Regions from separate parts of the Streptosporangium sp. NPDC002607 genome, predicted to be linked through region 2. Evidence: predicted binding sites of a transcription regulator. Region 2 holds the regulator's gene; the other holds the start of a gene.
The links. The regulator HrcA, encoded in region 2, represses chaperone genes, less so after heat shock. The targets are predictions, from matches to a motif close to TTGGCACTCTCNNNNNGAGAGTGCCAA.
Positions count from the first base shown of each region.

Region 1 (4,416 bases), on a different contig from region 2:
GATGAACGGGATGAAATCGGAGGCGAGAGAGAACTCCCGCCCGGCAACCTTAGCCTCTGGATCAAGGTTTTCCAGGGGCGAGGTTAAAAGACAGGAATTGTCGGCTTGCTGGAATAATCGACCATTTTGGCTGGTCAGCTGGGGCTGCATATGAAAGCAAATGGCCTGTCACCTATTCGGGTGAGAATGACCGTCGCGGATTCACCTCCGGGCAGCCGGAGGTCTTTCCTGAGACGGTCGACATCCACCGCGGAGCCACGTTTCTTGATCGTCACATTGCCGGCCCCGCGCTCGCGGAGCGCCGCCCGCAGCCGCTTGAGCGAGAACGGCAGCGTCTCGTGGACCTCGTACCGCGACGCCCACGGCGTCGGCGCCGCGACGTCGCCGGTGATGTAGGCGATCTGCGGGTCGAGCAGGCGCCCGCCGACCGACGCGGCGATCTCGGCGACCAGGTGGGCGCGGATCGCCGCGCCGTCAGGCTCGTAGATGTAGCGGCCCGCCGGGCCGGTGCCGGGATCGCCGAGGGTGGGGTCGGGCGTCATCGTGACGCCCGACGGCAGGATCGTGGCCCTGCGTGCCGTCTCGCCCGCCAGCGTGCCGCACCAGATCACGGCCTCCTTGACGTCGCCCCGGTAGGAGACCCATTCGGCCTCCGCCCCGGCGGGGACGAACTCGTACGGGATCCCGGGGGCGACCTTCAGACAGGCGGCCCCGGCCCTGGCCACCATCTCCAGTACGGCGGGCCAGGCGGGCGAGTAGGCCATCGGGTCGAAGGTCCTGCCCCGCGCGGTACGGCGCGCGGGGTCGGCGAACAGGACGTCGAAGGCGGCCGGGTCCAGGGTGGAGGCGTCGGCGGCGCGGACCGAGACCCGGTCGCCGAAGCCCAGGGCGGCGGCGTTGGCCGCCGCGATCGCGGCGGTGAGCGGATCGGCGTCGACCGCCTCGACGACGCATCCGGCCCTGGCCAGGGCGAGGAGGTCTCCGCCGATACCGCAGCAGACGTCGGCGACCCGGGAACCCGCGGGGACGCGTCGCGCCCGGTGGTCGGCCACCTCGCGGCGGGTGGCCTGCTCCAGGCCGGGCCGGGTGAAGTACATGAGATCGGCGTCGGCGCCGAACTTCTCCCTCGCGCGCAGCCTGAGTTCGGCCTGGGTGAGCGCCGCCGAGGTCAGGTCCGCATCGTAGATCTTTCTTAACCTTGTCACCGCCGCCACCGGGTCGTCGCCGATGGCCTCGGCCGCCGCGCCCAGCGCCTCCTGGCCGCGCGGGGTCAGGAGTTCGCGGAATGCGTCGAGATTCACACCACCCGACGCTACCGCCTTCACCGTGGGGCTTCGCGAGGGGCTTCCACCTGGTTTGACGTTCGCCCGAAGCGCAGACGGGCGCTCCGTGTTGACTGTCAAGCCCTCCTTGCATACTGTTCCGTATTGGCACTCTCCCGGTGAGAGTGCCAAATACATGCGACGAGGCAGGTCTGACACCCGCGACGGCAGACCGCTGGTCGCCTCTTCTAGATCATTCAAATCTGAAGGGGAGGTCCGACGTGACGACCGCCACCAAGGTTCCCGTTAAGCCGCTTGGCGACCGCATTGTGGTCCAGCCGCTTGAGGCCGAGCAGACCACCGCTTCCGGTCTGGTCATCCCGGACACCGCCAAGGAGAAGCCGCAGGAGGGCAAGGTCCTCGCGGTGGGTCCGGGCAACTGGGACGACGAGGGCGAGAAGCGGATTCCGCTCGACGTCAAGGAGGGCGACGTGGTCCTCTACAGCAAGTACGGCGGCACCGAGGTGAAGTACAACGGCGAGGAGTACCTCGTGCTCTCCGCCCGTGACGTGCTCGCCATCATCGAGAAGTAGTTCTCGCTTCACAAAGATGACGTATCGAGCCCCGGGTCGCGAGAGCGCCCGGGGCTTTGATGCGCCGACGTACTTATAGAGAGGACTGTCATGCCGAAGATCCTGTCGTTCGAGGAGGACGCGCGCCGAGCTCTCGAGCGCGGCGTGAACGCTCTCGCGGACGCGGTCAAGGTGACGCTGGGCCCGCGTGGCCGCAATGTCGTCATCGACAAGAAGTTCGGTGCGCCGACCATCACCAACGACGGTGTCACCATCGCCCGCGAGGTCGAGCTTGAGGCGCCGTACGAGAACCTTGGCGCGCAGCTGGCCAAGGAAGTGGCGACCAAGACCAACGACGTCGCCGGTGACGGCACCACCACCGCGACCGTCCTGGCCCAGGCCATGGTCCGCGAAGGCCTGCGCAACGTGGCCGCCGGTGCCCAGCCGCTCTCCCTCAAGCGCGGCATCGACATCGCGGCCAAGACCGTCAGCGACAGGCTGATCGAGTCGGCCCGCCCGGTCGAGGACAAGAAGGAGATCGCGAATGTGGCGACGATCTCCGCGCAGGACGCCAAGATCGGCGAGCTGATCGCCGAGGCGTTCGACAAGGTGGGCAAGGACGGTGTCATCACCGTCGAAGAGTCCAACAGCATGGGCCTGGAGCTCGAGTTCACCGAGGGTCTCCAGTTCGACAAGGGCTACCTGTCGCCCTACATGGTGACCGACCAGGAGCGCATGGAGGCGGTCCTGGAGGACCCCTACATCCTGATCACCCAGAACAAGATCTCCTCTGTCGCCGACTTCCTGCCGCTGCTCGAGAAGATCGCGCAGACGAAGAAGGCCCTGCTGGTCATCGCCGAGGACGTCGAGGGCGAGGCCCTCGCGGTTCTCGTCACGAACAAGATCCGTGGCACCTTCACCTCCGTCGCCGTCAAGGCGCCGGGCTTCGGTGACCGCCGCAAGGCCATGCTGCAGGACATCGCCATCCTCACCGGTGGCCAGGTGGTCAGCGAGGAGATCGGCCTCAAGCTGGAGCACGTCGGCCTGGAGGTGCTGGGCACCGCCCGGCGCGTCGTCATCACCAAGGACTCCACCACCGTCGTCGACGGTGCCGGCGAGGCCTCGGCGATCGCCGACCGGGTCAAGGAGATCAAGCTCGCCATCGAGCAGTCCGACTCCGACTGGGACCGTGAGAAGCTCCAGGAGCGTCTCGCCAAGCTCTCCGGCGGCGTCTGCGTGCTGAAGGTCGGCGCGGCCACCGAGGTGGAGCTGAAGGAGAAGAAGCACCGCCTGGAGGACGCCATCTCGGCGACCCGCGCGGCGATCGAGGAGGGCATCGTCTCCGGCGGTGGCTCCGCGCTCGTGCACGTCTCCAAGGTCCTCGACGACCTGGGCCTGACCGGCGACGAGGCGACCGGTGTCGCCATCGTCCGCAAGGCGCTCGTCGAGCCGGCCCGCTGGATCGCGGAGAACGCCGGCCTCGAAGGCTACGTGGTGACCTTCAAGGTCGCCGACCTGCCCGTCGGCCACGGCCTCAACGCCGCCACCGGCGAGTACGGCGACCTGATCGCCCAGGGTGTCATCGACCCGGTCAAGGTCACCCGCTCGGCCGTCCAGAACGCGGCCTCCATCGCCGGCATGCTGCTGACGACCGAGGCGCTCGTGGTGGACAAGCCCGAGGAGGAGGCTCCGGCCGCCGCCGGTCAGGGCCACGGCCACGGCCACGGTCACTGATCTCACCGGTTCCGAACGGCTCGCGTCTCCCCGGAGGCGCGAGCCGTTCGCGTTTTGCGGTAAACCAAATGTGCCCGCACCGCGTCATGGCGCGTCACTCGTAAGGGCAAACGCGGTTCCTCCGAATAGTCGATGTATTTGGCAATCGAATGAAATATTTGCACATAGCGTAGTCGTCGTGGTCACTGTGTGATTACGCACCGTTATCGCCGCCTCAATGTGACCAATCCGTAGCCGTTTGCCATGACGACAGGCACTATCAGGGCGGGCATCATGCCTAACGTGACCGAGGGATGCGTCGCCGACGCCAAAAATGGGGTGAGGCTTGCGACGAGGTCCGAAGGGGGCGTCCATAGGGACGATCTCAAGGATCTGACGAGCCTCGCCGTTCAGGGGGATCGCACCGCGATCGAATCTCTGATCGCGCAACTGCGGCCGATGGTCGTCCGTTATTGCCGTGGTCGTCTGGGCCGGGTTTCCGGTCAGTATCACATCGCGGACGACGTGGCCCAGGAAGTATGTATCGCGGTGCTGTCCGCGCTGCCCCGTTACCGTGACATGGGGCGCCCGTTCGCGTCCTTCGTCTTCGGCATCGCGTCGCACAAGGTGGCCGACGCGCTGCGCAGCTCCGTACGGTCCGCCGTGCCCACCCAGGACCTTCCTGACGGGCCCGACGAGGGGCCGGGGCCCGAGGAGACCGTGGTGCGCTACATCGAGGCCGAACACGCACGACGGCTGCTGTCGAGGCTGCCGGACAACCAGCGCGAGCTTCTCATGCTCCGAGTGGTGTCGGGCCTTTCCGCCGAGGAGACCGGTAATGTACTCGGCATGTCACCAGGTGCGGTCCG
Region 1 is NZ_JBSFWD010000026.1:120,262-124,677, forward strand. It holds gene ACWD3H_RS27390 (class I SAM-dependent methyltransferase) at 135-1,301, opposite strand; gene groES (co-chaperone GroES) at 1,544-1,855, shown strand; gene groL (chaperonin GroEL) at 1,946-3,568, shown strand; gene ACWD3H_RS27405 (sigma-70 family RNA polymerase sigma factor) at 3,842-4,416, shown strand, end outside.
Region 1: the regulator HrcA is predicted to act here: its motif matches at 1,428-1,454, upstream of groES (co-chaperone GroES).

Region 2 (4,416 bases):
CCAGCGGCCGCTGCGTGTCTGGAGCACCGCCGCCGCGACGACCCCGGCCGTCGAGGTACGCAGCACCGTCGGCCCGAGCAGCGCCGGCACCGCCTTGGCCTCGCGGAAGACGGCGATCTCCTCCTGCGACACCCCACCCTCCGGGCCGACCACCACGACGATGTCGCCGCCCGCGGGGAGCGGCAGGCCGGACAGCGGGGAGGCGGCCTCCTCGTGCAGCACGACGCCGAGCGCCGCCGCCGACAGCAGGGCGGCGACCCCGGCGGTGGAGGCGAGCTCGGTCACCTCGGGCAGGCGGAAGCGACGTGACTGCTTGCCCGCCTCACGCGCCGTGGAGCGCCAGCGGGCCAGCGCCTTGGCCGCGCGCTCGCCCTTCCACTGGGTGACACACCTGGCCGCGGCCCAGGGGACGATCACGTCCACCCCCGCCTCGGTCATCATCTCCACGGCCAGCTCGCCCCGGTCGCCCTTGGGCAGCCCCTGGACCACGACCAGACGCGGGGACGGCACGGGCACCTCGTGACGGCGCAGTACCTGGACCCGGAGCGAATCCTTGCCCGCCTCGATCACCACGCACTCGGCGACGGAGCCCGCCCCGTCCGTCAGGTCAAGCCGCTCCCCGGCCCGCAGCCGCCGTACGGCCGCCGCGTGGCGCCCTTCGGGGCCGCCGAAGACGAACTCCGGCCTGGCCAGGTCGGCGGGTTCGGCCAGGAAGACCGGAACGGTCATGAGCCGTCGGGGCGTGAGCGGGAGCGGTCCGGGTCAGCGGCCATTGAAGGCGTCCCGCAGCCGGGAGAAGAAACTCTGCTGCCCGGGGGCGAACTTGCCGGGCGGGCGCTCCTCGCCGCGGAGCTTGGCGAGCTCCCTCAGCAGCTCCTCCTGTGCCGTATCGAGACGGGAGGGGGTCTCCACGTTCACATGGATCAGCAGATCGCCGCGGCCGGTCTCGTTCAGGCGCTGCACACCGCGGCCGTAGAGCGGGATCGTCTGCCCCGACTGCGTACCGGGACGGATGTCCAGCTCCTCGGCTCCGTCGAGCGTCTCCATGGTCAGGATGGTGCCGAGCGCGGCCGCGGTCATCGGGATCTGCACCGTGCAGTGCAGGTCGTCGCCGCGCCGCTCGAAGATCTCGTGGGGGCGCTCGACGATCTCCAGGAACAGGTCGCCGGGCGGGCCGCCACCTGGGCCGATCTCACCCTCTCCGGCGAGCTGGATGTGGGTGCCGTCCTCCACCCCGGCCGGGATGCGGACCTTGATGGTCCGCCGGGTACGGACCCGGCCGTCGCCGGAGCACTCCTGGCAGGGGTGGCGGATGATCGACCCGAAGCCGCCGCACTGGGGACAGGGCCGTGAGGTCATGACCTGGCCGAGGAAGGAGCGGGTGACCTGGGAGACCTCGCCCCGGCCATGACACATGTCACAGGTGTCGGGGTGGGTGCCTGCGGCGGCGCCCGAACCCGTGCAGACCTCGCAGACCACCGCGGTGTCGACGACCAGCTCACGGGTCGTGCCGAAGCCCGACTCGCGCAGGTCGAGCTCGACCCGGATGGTGGCGTTGCGTCCGCGACGGGCACGCGAGCGGGGGCCGCGACCGCCGCCGCCACCGGCCGCACCGAAGAAGGCGTCCATGATGTCGCTGAACGGGAAACCGGCACCGAAGCCTCCGGCCCCCGCACCGCCCGAGGCGAACGGGTCGGCCCCCATGTCGTACATCTGCCGCTTGCTGGAGTCGGACAGGACCTCGTAGGCCTGGGTGATCTCCTTGAAGCGCTCCTGAGTCTCGGGGTCGGGGTTGACGTCAGGATGCAGTTCGCGCGCCAGACGTCGGTACGCCTTCTTGATCTCTTCCGCACTGGCGTCACGGCGCACCCCGAGGGTGCCGTAGTAGTCGCTCTTAGCCACTTTTCGTTGACCTCTTATGATGCAGCCAGGATCTGGCTGACGTAGCGTGCCACCGCGCGCACCGCGCCCATCGTGACCGGATAGTCCATCCGCGTTGGGCCCAGCACACCTAGCCGGGCCAGTTGCTTGTCCCCAGAACCGTATCCGGCGGCGACGATCGACGTGCCCTGGAGTCCGGTGTAGGGGTTCTCCGAGCCGATCCGCACGGTCAGCGCCGACAGGTCGGAGGTCTCACCGAGCAGTCGCATGAGCACGACCTGCTCTTCCAGCGCCTCCAGCACATCGCGGAGCCCGACCGTGAAGTCGGCTCCCGCGAGGTTGGCGGCCCCGGCAAAAACGATCTTTTCATCGTGCCTGTCCACCAGGGACTCCAGCAGCACGGACAGGATCGTGGCCGCGAGCGGCCGGTCCTCGGCGGGCAGCCGCTCCGGCAGGTCGGCGACCTTGTCGGGAACGCCGGTGAGCCCGCAGCCGTCGAGGGAGGTGTTGAGGACCGCTCGCAGATGGGCCACCCGCTGCTCGTCCACGACGTCGGGCAGCTCGACCACGCGCTGCTCCACCCGGCCGGTGTTGGTGATGAGCACGAACATCAGCCGGCGCTCGCTCAGCGGCACCAGCTCGACGTGCCGGACCGTCGAGTTGGTCAGCGTCGGGTACTGCACCACGGCGACCTGCCGGGTGAGCTGGGCAAGCAGCCGCACCGTCCGCATGACGACGTCGTCGATGTCCACCGCACCCGCGAGAAAGCTCTCGATGGCCTTGCGCTCCGCGCTCGACAGGGGTTTCACCTGCGAGAGCCGGTCAACGAAGAGCCGGTAGCCCTTGTCCGTGGGCACCCGGCCGGCGCTGGTGTGGGGCTGGGCGATGTAGCCCTGCTCCTCCAGCACCGCCATGTCGTTACGGATCGTCGCCGGGGACACCCCCAGACTGTGCCGATCCGCGAGAGCCTTGGAACCCACCGGCTCGTTGGTGGACACGTAGTCCTCGACGATGGCGCGAAGCACGGCGAGCTTCCGGTCGTCGACCAACGTGGTCACCTCCCTGCCTGCGTTCAGATGGGAAACACGAGGTCTGGCACTCTGTGTTCCCGAGTGCCAAGTGTACGGCCCCCGTGCGGAAGGCGCGATAAGCAAGAGGTGCGGATGATGACGCCAAGCCGTTGGCAAGTCAACTGCTATCGCGCTTCAACCAATTTCCACCACAATTCGTACATGTCCAATGATTTTGGTTCTTTTCCGGGTGATGCCTCCCGCAACCCCGGTTACGGCTCCCCCCAGCAGCCGTATGGTCAGCAGCCCCACCAGAACGGCCCCTCCTACGGTTACGCACCTCCCGGCTACGGCGCCCCGCAGAGCCCGCCCCCCACCGGGAAGATCAAGCCCGGTATCGGATGGATCGTCGGGGTATGGCTGCTCGCCCTGGTCAGCATCATCGTCGGCATCGGCGGCTTCGCCGGTGGCGTGCTGGGCGCGGTCACCAGCGCGGCGCCGACGAAGACGTTCGCCCCCGGCGAAAACACGACGGTCACGCTCGACCCGGCCGACAAGCCCGCCATTTATGTCTCCACCAGTGGACCCACCAATTTCGAGTGCACGCTGACCGGCGGCACCGGCACGCCCAGCCTGCAGAAGCCGCTCGTCCAGCAGACCGTGTCGGGCTCCGACGGCGTCGTCTGGGAGATGGGCCTGCAGATCGGCGTGGAGCAGGCAGGCGACTACCAGGTCACCTGTACCGCCGACCCCGTGGAGGGCACCACGTTCGGCGTGGGCCGGGAACTCGCCGCCGGATCACTGGTCGGCGGGGTGATCGCCCTGTTCGCGGTGCCCGGCATCGGGATCCTGCTGGCCATCATCGTGACGATCGTCGTATTGGTGAAGCGGGGCAACGCCCGCAAGCGCAGGGCCGCCGCGTCGGCGGGGCAGTGGGGAGCGCCGGGACCCTACGGCAGGTGACCGTGGCGTTTGCTAGCGTCCCACGTGATCCTTTGCGAGAGACGGTGGGCGGTCGGTGATGTACGAGCGTGACGTTCTGGCGGGAGACTGGCGGCGCCCCCGCAGAGGGGGGATTCCCCAGGTTCCCGCCGAACTCGATCTGGTCGTCGAGGACGCCGACGGCGGCTTCTGCGGCGCCGTGGTGGCCTGCGACAAGGAGGCCGTCACCCTGGAGGACCGCTTCGGCCGCCGGCGGGTCTTCCCACTGGAGCCCGCCGCGTTCCTCCTGGAGGGCAAGGCGGTGACGCTCGTGCGCCCGGCCGCCGCGCCACGTGGCCCCAGGCGGAGCGCGTCGGGCTCCATCGCGGTGGAGGGCCTGCGGGCCCAGGTGGCCAGGGAGAGCCGGATATACGTGGAGGGCGTGCACGACGCCGCGCTCGTGGAGAAGGTCTGGGGCCACGACCTGAGGGTCGAGGGTGTGGTCGTGGAGTATCTGGAGGGGGTCGATCACCTGCCCGCCATCGTCGAGGAGTTCCGACCGGGCCCTGGCCGCCGCCTAGGTGTGCTCGTCGACCACCTGGTC
Region 2 is NZ_JBSFWD010000002.1:37,355-41,770, forward strand. It holds gene ACWD3H_RS02670 (16S rRNA (uracil(1498)-N(3))-methyltransferase) at 1-729, opposite strand, end outside; gene dnaJ (molecular chaperone DnaJ) at 763-1,902, opposite strand; gene hrcA (heat-inducible transcriptional repressor HrcA) at 1,917-2,930, opposite strand; gene ACWD3H_RS02685 (hypothetical protein) at 3,114-3,854, shown strand; gene ACWD3H_RS02690 (DUF3097 domain-containing protein) at 3,913-4,416, shown strand, end outside.